DNA from 4 places in the Rhizobium sp. 01T444 genome. Region 1 is predicted to be linked to each of the others. Evidence: predicted binding sites of a transcription regulator. Region 1 holds the regulator's gene; each other region holds the start of a gene.
The links. Region 1 encodes LexA, which represses DNA repair genes until DNA is damaged. Its sites were predicted from a motif close to TGTTCNNNNTGTGTTCNG; they were not measured.
Positions count from the first base shown of each region.

Region 2: the regulator LexA is predicted to act here: its motif matches at 2,447-2,464, upstream of AC1DTN_RS02495 (YifB family Mg chelatase-like AAA ATPase).
Region 3: the regulator LexA is predicted to act here: its motif matches at 2,295-2,312, upstream of AC1DTN_RS16310 (fibrinogen-binding protein).
Region 4: the regulator LexA is predicted to act here: its motif matches at 2,460-2,477, upstream of AC1DTN_RS02025 (DNA recombination protein RmuC).

Region 1 is NZ_JBFTPD010000009.1:67,695-72,172, reverse strand. It holds gene AC1DTN_RS14900 (methyl-accepting chemotaxis protein) at 1-158, shown strand, start outside; gene kdsA (3-deoxy-8-phosphooctulonate synthase) at 172-1,020, opposite strand; gene AC1DTN_RS14890 (VOC family protein) at 1,017-1,904, opposite strand; gene lexA (transcriptional repressor LexA) at 2,100-2,825, shown strand; gene AC1DTN_RS14880 (ComEC/Rec2 family competence protein) at 2,806-4,478, opposite strand, start outside.
Region 2 is NZ_JBFTPD010000001.1:514,081-518,558, reverse strand. It holds gene rsmI (16S rRNA (cytidine(1402)-2'-O)-methyltransferase) at 1-173, shown strand, start outside; gene AC1DTN_RS02510 (YraN family protein) at 166-534, shown strand; gene AC1DTN_RS02505 (cupin domain-containing protein) at 671-1,174, shown strand; gene gshB (glutathione synthase) at 1,271-2,218, shown strand; gene AC1DTN_RS02495 (YifB family Mg chelatase-like AAA ATPase) at 2,526-4,058, shown strand; gene cysK (cysteine synthase A) at 4,118-4,478, opposite strand, start outside.
Region 3 is NZ_JBFTPD010000010.1:168,565-173,042, forward strand. It holds gene AC1DTN_RS16295 (UDP-glucuronic acid decarboxylase family protein) at 1-190, opposite strand, end outside; gene AC1DTN_RS16300 (hypothetical protein) at 567-887, shown strand; gene AC1DTN_RS16305 (helix-turn-helix transcriptional regulator) at 892-1,674, opposite strand; gene AC1DTN_RS16310 (fibrinogen-binding protein) at 2,548-3,558, shown strand; gene AC1DTN_RS16315 (hypothetical protein) at 3,695-4,478, shown strand, end outside.
Region 4 is NZ_JBFTPD010000001.1:416,523-421,000, reverse strand. It holds gene AC1DTN_RS02035 (methyl-accepting chemotaxis protein) at 1-20, opposite strand, end outside; gene AC1DTN_RS02030 (ribokinase) at 261-1,160, opposite strand; gene AC1DTN_RS02025 (DNA recombination protein RmuC) at 1,205-2,428, opposite strand; gene AC1DTN_RS02020 (methyl-accepting chemotaxis protein) at 2,622-4,121, shown strand; gene def (peptide deformylase) at 4,218-4,478, shown strand, end outside.

The sequences.
Region 1 (4,478 bases):
CCGTCAACCGTATGGATCAGGTGACACAGCAGAATGCGGCGATGGCCGAGGAGACAAACGCCGCCTGCCAGGAGCTCGGCAACGAGGCGTCCCATCTCGGGCGCATGCTCTCCCGCTTCGCACTGGAGGAAAGGCGCCCGTCCCGCGCGGCAGCCTGATGCTGCCTGTCGTTCAGGCGGCCTTGGCGATCGCGTCGAAGGCGAGAAGCTTCTCCAGAAGCCGCGGCATGTCCTTGAGATAGACCATGTTCGGCCCGTCGCAGGGCGCGTTATCCGGATCCTGATGGGTTTCGATAAAGACCCCGGCGACGCCGACGGCCACGGCAGCACGCGCCAGCGTCTCCACGAACTGCCGCTCTCCGCCGGAGGTTTCCCCCTGTCCGCCGGGCTGCTGGACTGAATGCGTGGCGTCGAAAATAACGGGGGCGCCGGTTGCTGCCATGATCGGCAGGGAACGCATGTCGGAGACCAGCGTATTGTAACCGAAGGAAGCACCGCGTTCGCACAGCAAGATGTTCGGATTGCCGCTCTGGTTCAGCTTGCCGAGCACGTTCTTCATATCCCAAGGCGCCAGGAACTGGCCCTTCTTGACGTTGATAACGCGGCCGGTCTTTGCCGCAGCCACCAGGAGATCCGTCTGACGAGACAGGAAGGCCGGTATCTGCAGGATGTCGACGACCTTGCCCACTTCGGCGCATTGTTCTTCAGTGTGGATGTCGGTCAGAACCGGAATGCCGAGTTCCTTCTTGAGATCGGCAAAAACCTCCAGGCCCTTTTCAAGGCCGACACCGCGTTTGCTCGACAAGGAAGAGCGGTTCGCCTTGTCGAAAGACGTCTTGTAAACGAGCCCGATACCGAGCTTGGCGCACAGTTCCTTCAACGTGCCGGCAACCATGAACGCATGGTCGCGGCTTTCCATTTCGCAAGCGCCGGCAATCAGCGACAGACGTGCAGCATTGGAGAAGGTGACCTTGCCGGCGCCTTCGCCGACCGTCACAACGGAGTTCGTAGTAGAGCTCATGATGTTTCCTCGAAAGCGAAGAGCACGCCCTGACCGGGCGCGGGCTTCACCAGAATACGGTTGCCCTTGCGTGTATAGGTCACCCCGTTAGCAGCCAAATGCGCTTCTGTCACGGCCAGATCGCCAACCGCAAAGAGGATTGCCCGGCCGCGCAGGCCGCGATCGATATCCGGCGTCGCCAGATCGAAATAGGCCTCCAGCCCCTGCGGGGTCATCAGGCTGATCTTTGCGTTTCCGGTAAGCACCTCCAGCCCGAAACTCGTATCGCCAGCAGAAGCGGCTTTTGCCGCCGAGCGAACGAAGGCGCCGAAGGCTGTCGGCTCGGGGGCTGCGAGCGCGATCTCGGCAATGCCTGTCACGCCATTGGCGTGGGTCTCCAGCACGTTGCGGTCGGCAGGAAGCGGGTTGATGCGCTCGACAGCGAAGAGAAAGAAATCCGGTGCCCGGAGGTCGGCAGCGAAGGCGAGCCGGAAGCCGGCAATGCTCTCCGTGCCATCCGGCATTTTCACAGGGCGTTCGAACTGCAGCACAGAACCGGCACTGATGCTGCCCTCCACGAATCGAGCATGTTCGTGCTTTGCATCCGCGGTGGCGAAGGCGATGGCGGACAGTCCCTCGCTGCCGCAGCGGAAACGGAAAGCCTGATCGCGAGCCGTGAAGACATTGCCCTCACGTGCCGTCACCTCGCTCTCCTCGACGCTCGCGACACCGAGCGGCTCGATATAGGTTTTGTCGGCAAAGAAAACACAGGCATTCTCCGTGCCGAAGGGATGGCGGGCATCGGGCGCGACGGTAAAGCCCAGCTTGCCCAGCCTTTCGCGGGCAAGGTCGATATCGGTAACCGGCAAAACGAGATGATCGATCGGAAGCGTGTCTTGGCTCATCGGTTCTTCTCCCAGCAGTGACAAGGAGATGTGCTTCAGCAGGTCTCGTGAAACAAGGCCAGACAGGCCTAAGGGCGATAAAAATCAAATTCTCGACAGATTGAACAGAAGTTTTACGAAAATTTAGCTACTTGCGGAACACATATGGAACATATAGTGTCCGTTCTGGATTTGTTTCAAGACTGGGGAGACGCCATGCTCACGCGCAAACAACAGGAACTCCTTCTTTTCATTCATGAAAGGATGAAGGAGTCAGGCGTTCCACCGTCTTTCGACGAGATGAAGGACGCACTGGATCTGGCCTCGAAATCCGGTATTCACCGGCTGATCACGGCGCTCGAAGAACGCGGCTTCATTCGCCGGCTTCCGAACCGGGCGCGCGCGCTCGAAGTCATCAAACTGCCGGAAGCCTACAGCCCGAGCCTGCAGCCTCGGCGCGGCTTTTCACCGAGCGTCATCGAGGGCAGCCTCGGCAAGCCCCAGCCCGTGGCGCCTCCTGCCTCGGCGAAGCCAGCACCCGCTGCCGATAACGGCAATGCGGTCTCCGTTCCCGTCATGGGCCGCATCGCCGCCGGTGTTCCGATCTCGGCAATCCAGAACAATACGCATGACATCACCGTTCCCGCCGATATGCTTGGCTCCGGTGAACATTATGCGCTGGAAGTTCGCGGCGACTCGATGATCGAAGCCGGCATCTTCGATGGCGACACGGTCATCATCCGCAATGGCAGCACAGCCAATCCGGGTGATATCGTCGTCGCGCTCGTCGATGACGAGGAAGCAACGCTCAAGCGTTTCCGCCGCAAGGGCGCATCGATTGCGCTCGAGGCAGCAAACCCTGCTTACGAGACCCGCATCTTTCCGCCGGATCGCGTCAAGGTCCAGGGCAAGCTCGTCGGCCTCATTCGCCGCTATCACTGACCGGTGACAGATTGGCGTCTGCGAATGTGTTACTGCGCCAATCATAGGCGCGGTGGCGCATCCAGGGTCGCCCCAATGTGTCGAATGCGGTTGCGACCTCAATTCCCTTATCGGTGAATCGAAGTTCGACAGAACCTGTCTTGCGCAGCGTCTCGCCGGTAAAGAGCAGCGCGCCGGAACGACAGCGGTCGAAGCGCAATCGGACAGGGGTCACCACAATATCAGCCGTATCGCAGGCTGGTCCGAGATAGGCAGCATTGTCGATGACGGTCAGTTTCTTTCCATTGACGAGCAAAGTGGTGCACCAGGCGCCCTTCAGGCAGGAGAAGCGTGACGGCGGGCTAATGGCGACTGCCTGTCTCATTGCCTCTCTGGCTTCATTCTGTTGGTCGGGTGACAGTTGCAGTCTTTGACCATCAGGCGCAGTGGGCGCCTTGGCAGCTTGAAGCATAACTGGCTTCTGATGCTCTTCGACGGCAAGGGCCCTCTGCCATTGTTCGAAGATGAAGGCGGGCGGCTTTTCACGGTTCGAAGCCATCGCCTCTCCATCGACTATAGCGACCAGGCCGCCATCTTCGGAGATAGCGATATCGGGCATCGCCTCCGATGGAAGAAGGACAACAGCGAGCGTCGAGACCGCGACAATTGCCGTTCCCATGTGCCGCAGCCGGGTTCTGAGCAGGGTCAGCAGCAGAAATCCGAAAACGGCGGTCGGGAAATACCAGCCGGGCAAGCGGCCTACATCTATGTTGCCGCCCCACCCCGCTACTGCCTTTGCGATGGTGATCACCAGATCAAGCCCGAAGCCTGCCACCGGCCATAGCCAGCCGTCCAGACCAAACGGCATCAGCAGCATTGCCAGCATCCCGGCCGGCATGACGATGAAGGTGATGACCGGCATGGCCGCGAGATTTGCCGGCAGGCCATAGGCAGTCAGCCGGTGGAAATGCTCGATCGAAAACAGCGCCGTCGAGAAACCACCGATCAGCGACGTCAGGAAAACGCCACCGAAGAAGCCACCAACCATGAAGAAGGGCTTCATGATCGGCAGCTTGGCAAAGGCATTCTCCCGCATCGGCCGCCCCTTCCAGAGGTCGTAGCCGGCGACCAGTGCAAGCGTTGCGGCAAAGGACATCTGGAAACTCGGCCCCAGCACCTCCGATGGCGAGACCGCGAGGATCACGAGAGCGGATAGCGCCACGTTTCTGAGACTGATCGACGGCCGGTCGAAGAAGACCGCAACCAGCATAATCGCCATCATGATGAAGGCGCGTTCGGCGGAGACGGCAAAACCCGAGATCAGATAGTAGGCCGTCACCGCAGCGAGCGCACCGGCCGCCGCGATCTTCTTGGTTGGCCATGCCTGGGCAATGCCGGGAACAAGACTGAGAATGACGCGCAGGCCGACAAAGAAGATGCCGGCGGAGAGCGCCATGTTGAGGCCGGAGATCGCGATGATATGCGCAAGGCCGGACTGCCGCAGCGCCTCTGTCGTTTCATCCGAGATCGCCCGTCTCTCGTCCGTGACAAGGGAGGCGGCAAAAGCCCCGGTGTCGCCGGGTAGTGTGGAGCGAATCCGATCGCCGATGCCGCTTCTCAGGCGGTAGAGCGACTCCAGAATTGCCTCACCGACCGAGTTCGATCGCTCCGGCT
Region 2 (4,478 bases), on a different contig from region 1:
TCGGCCCGCCGAAGGACGAGCCGGCAACCGCGGCGGATGTCGACGCCATTCTCGCCGATCTCTCAAAATCGCTGCCAACCGCCGGGGCCGCGACCGAGGCTGCCCGCTTGACCGGCCTGCCGCGCAAGGTGCTCTACCAGAAGCTTCTCGACATGAAGGCGGCGAATGGCTGACGGCGAAGCCACGCTCCGCAGGAGAAAGGCGCTGCGTCGCGGCTCGGCGGCAGAATATATTGCCGCCATTTTCCTGATGCTGAAAGGCTATCGCATTCTCGCTATGCGCTACAAAACGAAGCTCGGCGAGATCGATATTGTCGCTCGCAAGCGAGACTTGGCCGTCTTTGTCGAGGTCAAGGCGCGCGCTGACGAAATGGGCGCCGTGGATGCGGTGTCCTACGCCTCCCAAAAACGCATCCGGGCTGCGAGCGATCTCTGGCTCGCCCGCCAGAGGGACTATGCCCGGCTCTCGCAGCGCTATGACATCGTTGCGATATTGCCGGGCAAACTGCCTCGTCATTTCCCGGATGCTTTCTAGGGGTTCGCTAAATTCCACAGGCACCTAAAAACTGACGAATAAGCTTTCGTTAAAATTTTAGCGTCTGCTTGAACGGGCTTTTACGACTCTTTTGTTATCCACGGCTCAGCTAGGGGTAGCAAACTGGGGGTAATACATGGCCTTGAAGATGATGCTTGCAACCGCCGTCGCCATGGCTGCGCGGTCCGTGCCTTACGCCGCGTTGAAAACGGCCGGCAAATCTTTCGTCGCGCAGGCAAGCGACCGCATGGTGCTGAAGTCGACGCCGATCAATCCGGACTGGGTCATCAGCGGCAATCCGCAGGCGCGCACGGCAGAACATTCCCGCGGCCATGACGAAGCATCGCTGACGGCGATCTGGGATTGCACATCAGGCGAATTCCGCTGGCGTTTCGGCTGGGACGAGACGGTCATGATCCTCGAAGGCGAAGTGCACGTCACCACCGAAGATGGCCTGGAGCGCACGCTGCAGGTGGGCGATGTCGCTTTCTTTGCCGGCGGCACCTGGGCGAACTGGCGGGTCGACAATTATGTCCGCAAGGTCGCCTTCCTGCGCAAGCCTTTCCCGAAGCCGCTCGCCATTGCCTATCGCCTGCGCAACCTCTTGCGCAACGGCGGCGGTACCGGCATCGCGGCCTGAAAATTGCGCCGGCGGAGGCGCGCGAAGCCATTGATTGCCGTTGCGTTTGACGCCTGACCGACCTACATCTGGGCGGCATCAGCTCAAGGGACGGAAATGGCCAAGATCAAGAACGTAGCGGTCCAGATGGACCATGTCTCCGGCATCAATATCGCGGGCGATTCCACCTTCGCCATGAGCCTTGAGGCTCAGGCGCGTGGCTACAAGCTCTTCCATTACACGCCCGATCGCCTGAGCTTCCGCGATGACAAGCTCTATGCCGCCGTCGAGCCGATGGTGCTGCGCGACGTCAAGGGCGATCACTATGAACTCGGCGCCCCTGAGCGCATCGACCTGTCGACCATGGACGTCGTCCTGCTGCGCCAGGACCCGCCTTTCGACATGTCCTACATCACCTCGACGCATCTTCTGGAGCGCATCCATCCGAAGACGCTCGTCGTTAATGATCCGGCCTGGGTGCGCAACTCACCGGAAAAGATCTTCGTCACCGAATTTTCCGACTTGATGCCGAAGACGCTGATCACCAAGGATCCGGGCGAGATCCGCCGCTTCCGCGACGAGATGGGCGATATCATCCTGAAGCCGCTCTACGGCAATGGCGGCGCCGGCGTTTTCCATTCCACCAAGGACGATCGCAACCTGTCCTCGCTGCTCGAAATGTTCGGCCAGCTCTTCCGCGAGCCTTTCATCGCTCAGCAATACCTGCCTGACGTGCGCAAGGGCGACAAGCGCATCATCCTCGTCGACGGCGAATTTGCCGGCGCCATCAATCGCGTCCCGGCCGAGCATGACAGTCGCTCCAACATGCATGTCGGCGGCCGCGCCGAGCCGACCGAACTGACGGCGCGCGAAAAGGAAATCTGCGAGCGCATCGGCCCGGCTCTGCGCGAACGCGGCTTCCTGCTCGTCGGCATCGACGTCATCGGCGATTATATGACAGAGATCAACGTAACCTCGCCGACAGGCATTCGGGAAGTGAAGAAGTTCGGTGGCGCCGATATCGCAAGCCTGTTGTGGGATGCGATCGAGCGCAAGCGCGGCTAAAGCAATACCAGCAAAAGTGCAATGCCAACAAAAGTGCATAGTGGTTTTGCGTTCGGAATTGCGGCAAAACTGCGCAGAGATTTTTTTGTGAAAACAAAGAGATAGAGAATTTTCGTGTTTCGAAGAAAAACGGAAATGCTCCAAGTGTTCCGCCTTTGATCGCCTTCGTTCCGGCTTTGCAACCTGCTGCAATTTGATTGCAGCGGATAGCTGAATTCGTTCGCTTATCGTTCTTGTTTTATTCCAGATTCCATGCCAGATTGTGACCGCCTTCATAGGTTGGGGTTCAGGGTTACGGGGCAGGGGCATGGTCGCGCGCGTCAGCACGGTTGCATTTCAGGGCATTGAAGGTGTGCCGGTCGAGGTCCAGGTCATGGTCGCTCCCGGTAAAATGGGAATCCAGATCGTCGGGCTTCCTGACAAGGCGGTGGCGGAAAGTCGCGAGCGGGTGCAGGCAGCCTTGCACGCTTCCGGCCTAGCGCTGCCATCCAAGCGTGTGACGGTCAATCTTGCGCCCGCCGATCTTCCCAAAGAAGGCAGTCATTTCGATCTCCCCATCGCACTTGGTCTGATGGCTGCGCTCGGCGCCATCCCGGCGGATGCTTTGTCAGACTATGTCGTCGTCGGCGAACTCAATCTCGACGGTACAATTGCCGCAATCGCTGGCGCTCTGCCGGCCGCAATCGGTGCCAACGCGAGTGGAAAAGGCCTGATCTGCCCGGCCGAAAGCGGATCGGAAGCCGCATGGGCAGGGTCCGGGGTCGACATTCTGGCGCCGCGCAGCCTGATCGCACTCGCCAATCATTTCCGCGGCACGCAGATCCTTTCGCGCCCGGAACCGTCCATTCGCCCGAATGCCGCCAATCTGCCTGATCTCGCCGAGATCAAGGGACAGGAAAGCGCCAAGCGGGCGCTGGAGGTGGCTGCTGCCGGCGGCCATAACCTCCTGATGGTCGGGCCGCCCGGTTCCGGCAAGTCGATGCTGGCTTCGAGACTGCCATCGATCCTGCCACCGCTTTCGGCTGCGGAGTTGCTTGAGGTCTCGATGATCCATTCCATCGCCGGCCAGCTGTCCGGCGGCAAGCTTTCCGACCGCAGGCCCTACCGCACGCCGCACCATTCGGCGACGATGGCCGCCCTCATCGGCGGCGGTCTGCGTGCCAGGCCGGGAGAGGCTTCGCTTGCCCATCATGGTGTGCTGTTCCTTGATGAGTTTCCGGAATTCGCGCCGCAAGTGCTCGATGCCTTGCGTCAGCCGTTGGAAAGCGGCGAATGCGTCATCGCGCGCGCCAATCACCGCGTCTCCTATCCGGCGCGGATCCAGCTTATTGCGGCGATGAACCCCTGCCGCTGCGGTATGGCTGGCGAGCCCGGCCACACCTGTGCCCGAGGGCCGCGCTGCATGACGGATTATCAGGCCCGGATTTCCGGTCCGTTGATGGACCGCATCGATATCCGCATCGACGTGCCAGCCGTTTCCGCCGCCGACCTGATCCGGCCGACGGTAGCCGAAGCGAGTGCCGATGTTGCCCGGCGCGTTGCGCGTGCCCGTGACATCCAGCGTGAACGCTATGCTGCTGCAGGCGCTGTGGGTATTTCCACCAATGCCGGATGTTCGACCGCAATGATCGAGAAATTCGCAGAGCCGGATGCCGCAGGATTGCAGCTGTTGCGAGATGCCGCGGACAAGATGAAGTTTTCGGCGCGTGGCTACCACCGAGTCCTCAAGGTCGCCCGCACGCTTGCCGATCTCGACGGCAAGGAAATGGTCGGCCGCATTCATCTCGCGGAGGCGATTTCCTACCGTGTTGCCGGCGAGAGGCTTACCGCTGCGGCATGATAAAGGGGCGCCGAAGCGCCCCAGGTACCGGGCGAGAGGAAGAACCCGGGAAGGTTCGATCAGCTTCCAAGGCCTTCAAACAATGCCGTCGAAAGATACCGTTCCGCGAAGGACGGGATGATGACGACGATGTTCTTGCCGGCGTTTTCCGGACGGCGGCCGACCTCGATCGCGGCCGTCAATGCTGCACCCGAGGAGATGCCGACCGGCACGCCTTCGAGCTTGGCGACGAGGCGCGCCTGCTGAAATGCGTCGTCATTGCTGACGGTGACGACTTCGTCATAGATGCTGGTATCGAGAATCTTCGGTGCGAAGCCGGCGCCGATGCCCTGGATCTTGTGCGGGCCGGGCGTGCCGCCTGACAGTACCGGCGAGTCCGCCGGCTCGACGGCCACGACCCGGATACCCGGTTTGCGGCTC
Region 3 (4,478 bases), on a different contig from region 1:
GCTCGATATTGACGTGGCGGCCGGTGTAGAAATTGTCGAGACAGATGACCTGATGGCCGCGCTCGAGAAGTCGCTCGCAAAGATGGGAACCCAGGAAACCGGCGCCTCCGTTGACCAGCACGGTTTTTGACTGCTGGCGTGGCGATGCGAATGCAGATCCTGAATATCCTTCGGTGGGAATACTACGCACTACAAATTCCTTCCCATGTCGTGTGGTCTTCATAGACCCTTCTATACTTTAGGCTCCCTCTTGATCCGCCTCGATAACTTCAACGCGAAGTGGTATCTATGAAATAACCGGCTCGGTTATTCTTCGGATAATTGTACCTATGCTCAAAATGATAAGAGGATATCAGTGAAGGTCAACTTCAAAACACGGGAGCAATTCTAAATAGCTATAGTATTAAACTTCGGAATTTGCTTGATTAATCCCTCTCAATGACTATGGTGCCATGCTTTCTGTCCGGCCGCTCCAGCTTCAGTCAATGAAGCCAATATAAGGAGTGGCCAGCCACTGGTGTGCGAGGGCGCGTCGCTATTGCCCTGATGATAGAGAGGGTTTTTTAATGACGACTCATGATCGCATGCATGGCAGAGCGCCATGCAGCTTCAGCTCCCTAGCTTTGGCTGCGACGATCGTTCTCTCGGCCATTGGACCGATCTCATGTGCGGTCGTCGATACCGCGATCGTGGGAAGCACGGAGAAGAATGTCGTTGTGGCAAGCGTGCCACATACCGCGAAGGACTTCGCCTATGCTGCCGAACCGAAGACCGCTTCGGCTAAAGTGAGCGCCGCGGTCTATCCCGGTTCCGCGCCTTACATCTGTTCGCCGAGCGGTTTCGGCCAGAAATCACGCTGCTTTGCCCGCTCGTCCCGGATGGATTGATGGCCTAGTGCGGCCACCTGCCAGAGAGATCGCCACTGTCCGACGTATCGTTGAAGAAACGTGAGGCCGCTTCAGTGCGATTTCTCACATTCATCTTCTTATAGATATTGCGGACGTGAACCTTCACCGTGTTTTCGGACAGGTGAAGCTTGTCGGCGATGATCTTGTTCTGCGTGCCCTTACAGATGAGGTCGAGAATCTGTACCTCGCGTGTGGTCAGAGCCGCCATGCTGTTGCGGCGGAGCTTCAGCGCATTGGCGCGCGCTGCGTCGACGGACTTCGTCTGGTACAGCGAGGGCTCGAGCTGTGCTGTCGCCCGGTTGGACAGACGGCCTAGAAGCGCGGATGGAAAATGCTCGCCGCCCTTCATCAGCAGATCGATTGCCGCCATGAAGACATCCAGGCGCAGATTGAGCGGCAGGACACCATCGACGACGCGCGCCTCGACAAGACGGCTGATATAGGGCTCCATCATATCGATAGCTTCGACGACAAGGCCGATGGATGCGTCCGGACGGTTTTCACGAACGACCTGCAGCGCATCGTGCAACTCGGCGCCGGCGACATGATAGAACAGGACAAGCCGCATGTCGTGAATATCCTTCTCGGATATGGACTGCGCGCTCGATACGCTTACGACATCAAAATTCGGGAATTTCTTTGCCAGTGCCTCAACCATGCACTCGGAGAATAAGTCCGCCTTGGCGATTACCAGGACTGTTTCTCCATTCGGGCTCAGTCTTCTTGCCTGATCCGAATCTCCTACTTCCGACCCAACCATGAACATATACGCCTCCCCTAGCGCTACACTATACTCAAACTCGGAGCTTCTACTCCCATTGGCGCGATGACGGGTATTACATGCCGACGAACATTGCCCCTAGGCATGTGGCCGCCTTATCTTTTAGGCATTTCTTAATTATGGTAATATGGATTTCAAAGGAAAGAAATGGCCCAAATGGGTTAGTTGTCACGAAGTTATATTTATTTTTTGCCACTTTATGGTTGCATTTCCGACAAGAAACATACTAGTGGGCGGTATTTCAACTAGATCACGGTATAAAGCAGCATGTATTAGTTCGAGACATACAAAACCAACGTGGTAATGGGCAGACGATATTTCAAAATAAGACGGAGAACCTTTCGAACTTAACTTAGCGATATCGCAATCAGTCGAACCCTCCGAATTCCGAGGCACGGGACACGGTCCCGAATTCGCACACAGCCTTCTCCGAGCCCGCGATCCGGTATTGGCTTAACTGGAGTATTGAGCTGGACTTCAGATGCCTTAGCCCGAATTGATATCTATCGGGACCCAGTTTTTTCCATCAATCTGTAAGGGTTGCCAAAGTGGCGACGTGAAAATCAAGTATCAGCATGTGTTTTTGATACTTGGTCTTCTTTCGAGGGAACTCAAAAAGAAGTTCGACTGCCTTGCTCGCGCTCATATCGAGTCCGGGACCGGATTTGTGCGTCTTTGTACTGAATAGGCACAATCCCAATACAGAATTTGGCCAACAAATCGCGATGAAGCTGCAGGTGAAAAGGTATCGAGTCCATCTGCCGATGTTAACACATTGGAGCAAGCGCGAGCAAAGATCCCATTTGAGATGAGAGGGACTTCGAAAGCTGCTCCAGTTTTTTTTCTGGAGGAAACGTAATGCCTTATGATCCGAAGCCCGGTCCACAGGGCTCAGACGACGACACCGTCAAGGTGGGCGCCCTGGCCGATGGCCTTTCCAGCGCTATCAATTCAACCGAAATCGATGATGATTCCACAGGTTACGTCGGCGGCATCGCCAATGGTGACAATCGCAACAACACCGACAACAGCACGGACGTTGACGTCAAGGCCAATGTCGATCTGGATGTGAAGACCGACAACGGCGACAACCGCGACAACGACTACGACTGGAGCTACAAGTCGGACGACGACACGAACACCAAGACGACCACCATCAACGATAACGACACGACGACCACCACGAAGTCGGACTACGACTGGAGCTATGACGCCAAGTCGTACAGCGACGATGACGTTGACATCAAGACGATCACCGATAACGACACGACCACCAAGACGGACACGGATATCGACACCGACATCAAGACGATTACGGATACCGATACCAAGACGACCACCAATAGCCACAATACGAGCGACAGCTTCAACAAGACGGACACGGACTTCGCCGTCATTGATGATGTCAAGGACTTCGGGAACCTCGGCGTAGCCGGCCACGACCTCACCTTCGACATCGGGGATGACTTCTCCTTCACCCTCAATATCGACAATATCCTCAACGGTTCACTGTCCGGCGAAGGCGCCGACTCAGTCTTCAGCACTGTCCAGGCAAACCATCTCGCAGACCAGGATCAGGCCTGGAACATCACGATGGAGAACGGCGGCGCTCAGAACCACCTGAGTGCAAATGCCGGCACAGCGCACGGTGCTGACGGCATGGATATGGACAGCAAGGGCTGGGATCTCAAGGCAGGTGACGACGTCACAGGCACTTCGACGGCAGATGCTTCGGCAATTCTTGCCAATTCGGGCTTCCATATGGAGCTCGTTCAGGGCGCGAACATGCTCAGCAACGCTGTGGACTCCAGTGTCATCGGCGGCAACTCACATGTTTCCGATGTCGGCGAAGATACAAGTGGGCACTAACCTCCAAGACAAGAAAGGGCTGCACCGGCTTCTGCCGGTGCAGTTTGAATGCTTGCGTGCGAATTGACGAACAGCGCGGCTCCCGCAGAAGGATGTCGCATGGCCGGTCGTCTCTTCGATAAGGGAGGCCAAGGCAATGCAAATCGAGAAATTCTCAGAAATCATCGCCCATTTCATCGGCATATTCGAAACGACGACCGATGAGATGAGGCTGCGTGCGGGGCTGACGGAGGGTACGGGCCCTGCCGAAAATAATCCGGCGTTTGACGATCTGGTCGCCAATACGCCCACCTTCGCCTCCGATCTCGCGCTCCAGGACTACGATCCTGATATCAACTACAGAAGCGTCAGCTATGAGATCGTTTATGGAGGCGCCCGCCGCTTCGGCCGCCCCTTTGAGGAAAGCATCGAAAAGCTCTCCGAGATTGCCCACCGCGATGTGTCTTCGCTGCCCCGGTTCGGCAGTCCACAGGACATCGATATCGAAACCGAAGAAGAGCTGCAGGTTTTCGACGGCCCGGGCTCGGTGATCCGCTTCACCACACAGGTCAACATTCTCTACGACGACGATTATCTCGATATGACCGGTGGCAATCATGCCCCGCGCGATACGAGTTTCGTCGTTGAGAAACTGGCTGAATTCAGCGCCAAGGCCGAGATTTTCTCTCCCTTTTCCGACCTGCATCGGACCGACACCCTGGAGGGGGTCAAGCAGATCGCCGGGGATATGGAAACCTACATCCAGGGAGTAAGGGATTCCGGCCAGACATCGATCGGAACGGGCGAGCCGCCGGCAGACAATCCAAACGATCAGGCACATGATTTCGTGCTGGCGGGTGACGAGATCACCGGAGCCTATATGAACGGCAAGCACGTTTCCGAAATTCCGGCGCTCGACGACCTGCTGCCGGATCGGGGGA
Region 4 (4,478 bases), on a different contig from region 1:
TTCATTCTGAAAATGAACATAGATTCCTCGGGGCAAGGAGGCACCGAAGGGCCATTCTCCGGCGCAGCGGGTAAGGCACGCTCTATCATGGAGCAGCCGTGGGGTTGACCGCCTCGAAGATGAACGAGGTGGCGATCGCCCGAAGGATCGCCAGAAACCTCTTAAATTTGAATGAAATTCGCTATGTTTCGGCAGCAAATCCGGAAAGCCACCCCAAAACTAGGGGTGGCTTTTTATCGATTGTTCGCGGCTGGACTGGACTATATTCTGTCTGCGACTTCGGCTGCGAGCGGAATGGAGGGTTGTGCCCCCGGCTTCAGGCAGGCGAGTGAGCCGGCGACCGCTGCACGGCGCAGCGCCGAGTCGAAATCCAGCCCCTCATCGAGGCTTGCTGCGAAGTAACCGCAGAACGTATCGCCGGCGCCGACAGTATCGACGGGTTCGATGACGAGGCCCTGCGCCCGGGAAATCTGGCCATCCCGGATCGCGATGACGCCATCGCCGCCGAGCGTGACGATCAGCGTCTGGCCGGTCTCGGCATGCAGGCGCTCCAACGCCGCCTCGCGGTCACCGGCACTCATGTTTTCCTGTCCCGCCAGCCGCTCGAACTCGGTTTCATTGGCAATGACGATATCGGCCAGCCGGCCGAGGCGCGGCGCATCCGGAATAAGCGGCGCGAGATTGAGAATGCTAGTGATGCCCTTGGCGCGAGAGGCAGCAAGCGCGCGCTCGACCGCCTCGACGGGAACTTCGAGCTGCAGCATGAGTATATCGCCCTCGTTCATGGCGTTGACGGCGGCCTCTGCATTGTCGCCGCTCACCTTGCCGTTCGCGCCGGGAATGACCGCGATCATGTTCTCGCCGTCGCCGCCGACGAGAATGAGAGCTGTGCCCGTCGGCCCCTCGACATGGCTGACGCGGGAAAGGTCGGTGCCTGCGCCGTCGAGCAGTTCAAGGGCGCCCTGGGCAAAGGCATCCTTGCCGACAGCGCCCGCCATATGGACATAGCGGCCTGCTCGCCGGGCGGCGAGCGCCTGATTGGCGCCTTTGCCACCGGCAGCCGTTGCGAAGCTGTTGCCGGCAACTGTTTCGCCGGGCTTCGGCAGGCGCTCGGTGGTGGCGATAAGGTCCATATTGATGGAGCCGAAAACTGTGATCATGGCATGTCCGTCCCTTGCTTCGGGCCGCGACACTGCCGAAGCGATCACTCCTCGTCAACCACCCTGAGCTTGAGCAAACCAGTTCGGCTTTCGACGGATTTCGCCGCCGGCTCGTTCTCGCGGGTTGGCTTGCCGTCGCCGCCTGCTTCGAATTCCAGCGCCTCGATCTTCGCGCCGCGCTTGGTGAGCTTGTCCGCTGAGGTAATGATCTGGTCCACGTCGCGCTGCGTCTGGGAAAAATGTCCCTGCAGCTTGCGTACGCGCTCGTCGAGCCGGCCGAGATCGTCCATGAGGAGGGCGACTTCTCCCTGGATGACATGCGCCTGCGCCCGCATGCGCTGGTCTTTGAGCACGGCCTGAATGACCTGGATTGACAGCATCAAGAGCGAAGGCGAGACGATAACGATGCGTGCGCGGTGCGCCTTCTGCACGATCCCTTCGAAATTTTCGTGAATTTCAGCGAAGATCGATTCTGAGGGAACGAAAAGGAAAGCCGTCTCCTGCGTCTCGCCCTGGATCAGATATTTCTCGGAAATATCCTTGATGTGAACTTCCATGTCACGGCGAAACTGCTGACCAGCAAGCTTACCGGCGTCCGCGCCGCCTGCATCGCGGATCGCGTTCCATGCCTCAAGCGGAAATTTGGCATCGATGACGAGCGGCGGTGCCCCATTCGGCATCCTGATCGTGCAGTCCGGGCGCGAGCCGTTGGAAAGCGTCTGCTGGAAGGCATAGGCGCCCATCGGCAGGCCATCGGCGACGATCGTTTCCATGCGCGACTGGCCGAAAGCCCCACGCGTCTGCTTGTTGGAAAGAATGGCCTGCAGCCCGACGACATCCTTGGCGAGCGTCTGGATATTGTTCTGGGCGACATCGATCACCGCCAGGCGCTCCTGCAGTTTCTGCAGGTTGTCGTGCGTTGATTTCGTCTGCTCGGTCAGCGTCGAGCTCATGCGCTGTGACATGCCGTCGAGCCGCTGGTTGATCGCGTGATTGAGCTCGGCCTGCCGTGCACCGAAGACTTCCGTCATGGTCGAGATGCGTCCCTGCATCTCCGCCTGTATTTTCAGAAGCTCAGCCATGCGCGCCTCGCTTTCCGCGGCGCGAAGATTGGCTTCTTCGGCTTGCTCGCGACGGATGCCGGCATTGCGCAAGGCAAACACGATTGTCACCAGAATGAGAACGGCGAGTGCGCCGCCGGCAAGTGCAAGCACGCCGGGGCTCAGTATCGGCAGGGAAATAGTGAGTGAGTCGGATGTCATGGTCATGCTGCACCATAACAAAATAAGCGGCGATATCCAGATCAAAACGTGAACAATCCACACCGTATCACCAATACGAACGACGCTAATTTGCTGTAACGGAAGAAAAATCAGCCGCCCACTTAACGATTGCTAAACCATATTCGCCAAATCTGGCGCTGCAATTTCCCTCCGCATTCGCGCCAGATAGAGATCCCCCATGACTTCCCACCAGACCGACAATGCCCTCAGGCAGCGCCTTGACTTCATTGAGCTTGACGATGAGGCGCGCAAGAACCTGCGGGAGCTACGGCCGGCGATCTCGGAGCTTCTCGGCGGCGCACTCGACAAGTTCTACAGCAAGCTCGCAAAGACCCCGGCGGTCGCAGGCTTCTTCTCCAACAAGGCCCATATGGGCCACGCCAAGAAGCGCCAGCAGGAACATTGGGGCAATCTTTCGGGTGGCAATTTCGACGAAAGCTATGTGAATGGTGTTACTGCCGTCGGCCGCACCCATGCCCGCATCGGCCTGGAGCCGCGCTGGTATATCGGCGGCTATGCGCTTGTCATGTCTGAGCTCGTCCGGGGCCTGATGGAAAAGCAGTGGCCATCGCTCTTTGCCCGTCAGCAGGGAAAGGCGCTTGCCGAAAAGCTGACCGCCGTCATCAAGGCGGCGATGCTCGACATGGATTATTCCATCTCCGTCTATCTGGAAGCGCTCGAGGAAAAGCGCCACGCGCTGGAAGAAGAACGCGCCCGCTCAGAAGCCGATCAGGCGTTGGCACTGGAACATCTGCGCCGCGGCCTCGAAGCACTCTCGCGTGGCGATCTCGAAGCGACCCTTCCTGCCGATCTGCCCGGGAATTTTCGCCAAATGGCTGAAGACTATAACAGGGCCGTCAACGCTCTTCGCGAATCTTTCACATCTGTCCGCACCACGTCCGGCCACATTCTCGAAGGTGCCGATGTGATGTCCAAGGCAACGGACGATCTCGCCTTGCGCACCGCGCAGCAGGCAGCCGGCGTCGAAGAGAGCTCGGCTGCGCTGCAACAGCTCTCCGTCAGCGTCAGCCAGACCGCCGCCAACGCCGAAAAGGCGTCCGGCGCCGTGCGCGAAACGCAGGAGAAAGCCAAGAATTCCGGCGAACTCGTCACCAGCGCCGTTTCGGCCATGGCGGGCATCGAAAAGTCCTCCACCGAAATCGCCAAGATCATCGGCGTCATCGATGAGATTGCTTTCCAGACCAACCTGCTGGCACTGAATGCCGGCGTCGAAGCTGCGCGTGCCGGTGATGCCGGCAAGGGCTTTGCGGTCGTCGCACAGGAAGTCCGTCAGCTTGCCCAGCGCACGGCCGATGCCGCCAAAGCGATCAAGAATCTGATCTCCGAAAGCTCGACGCAGGTGAACGAGGGCGTCAACATCGTCAGCAGCACTGGTGAGGCGCTGAGCGACATGATCAGCCGTATCGACATCATCAACAGCTTCGTCGCCGATATTGCGGCTGCCGCCCGCGATCAGGCGACTGGCGTCAACGAGGTGAGCGTGGCGATCCGCAACATGGACACCATCACTCAGCAGAATTCCGGCATGGTCGAGCGTACGTCTGCCGAAACCCGCAGGCTGAAGGATGGGGTCGAGAACCTCATCGAACTGCTGCAGCGTTTCCGCGCTCGTACTGAAGGTCGGCAGGTTGCCGGTACCGCCCGCCGCGCAGCCTGAATAATCCAGGCAAAATCCGGGCAGGCGCTGCAAAAAACCGCAATCCCTGCCCGGCGGATAATTCCCTAGTTTGAAAAGATGGGTTATGGGAACGCCATGACCATCAAGCCACTCATCATTCTTCCCGATCCCGTTCTCCGTCAGGTTTCCAAGCCGATCGAGCGGGTCGACGCCGATCTCCAGCGCCTTACGGACGATATGCTGGAAACAATGTATGACGCGCCGGGCATCGGCCTTGCCGCAATCCAGGTCGGCGTTCCACGCCGCATGCTCGTCATCGATCTTTCGAAGGAAGGCGAGGAAAAACAGCCGCTCGTCTTCATCAATCCGGAGATCGTCAGCTCCTCGGATGACCGT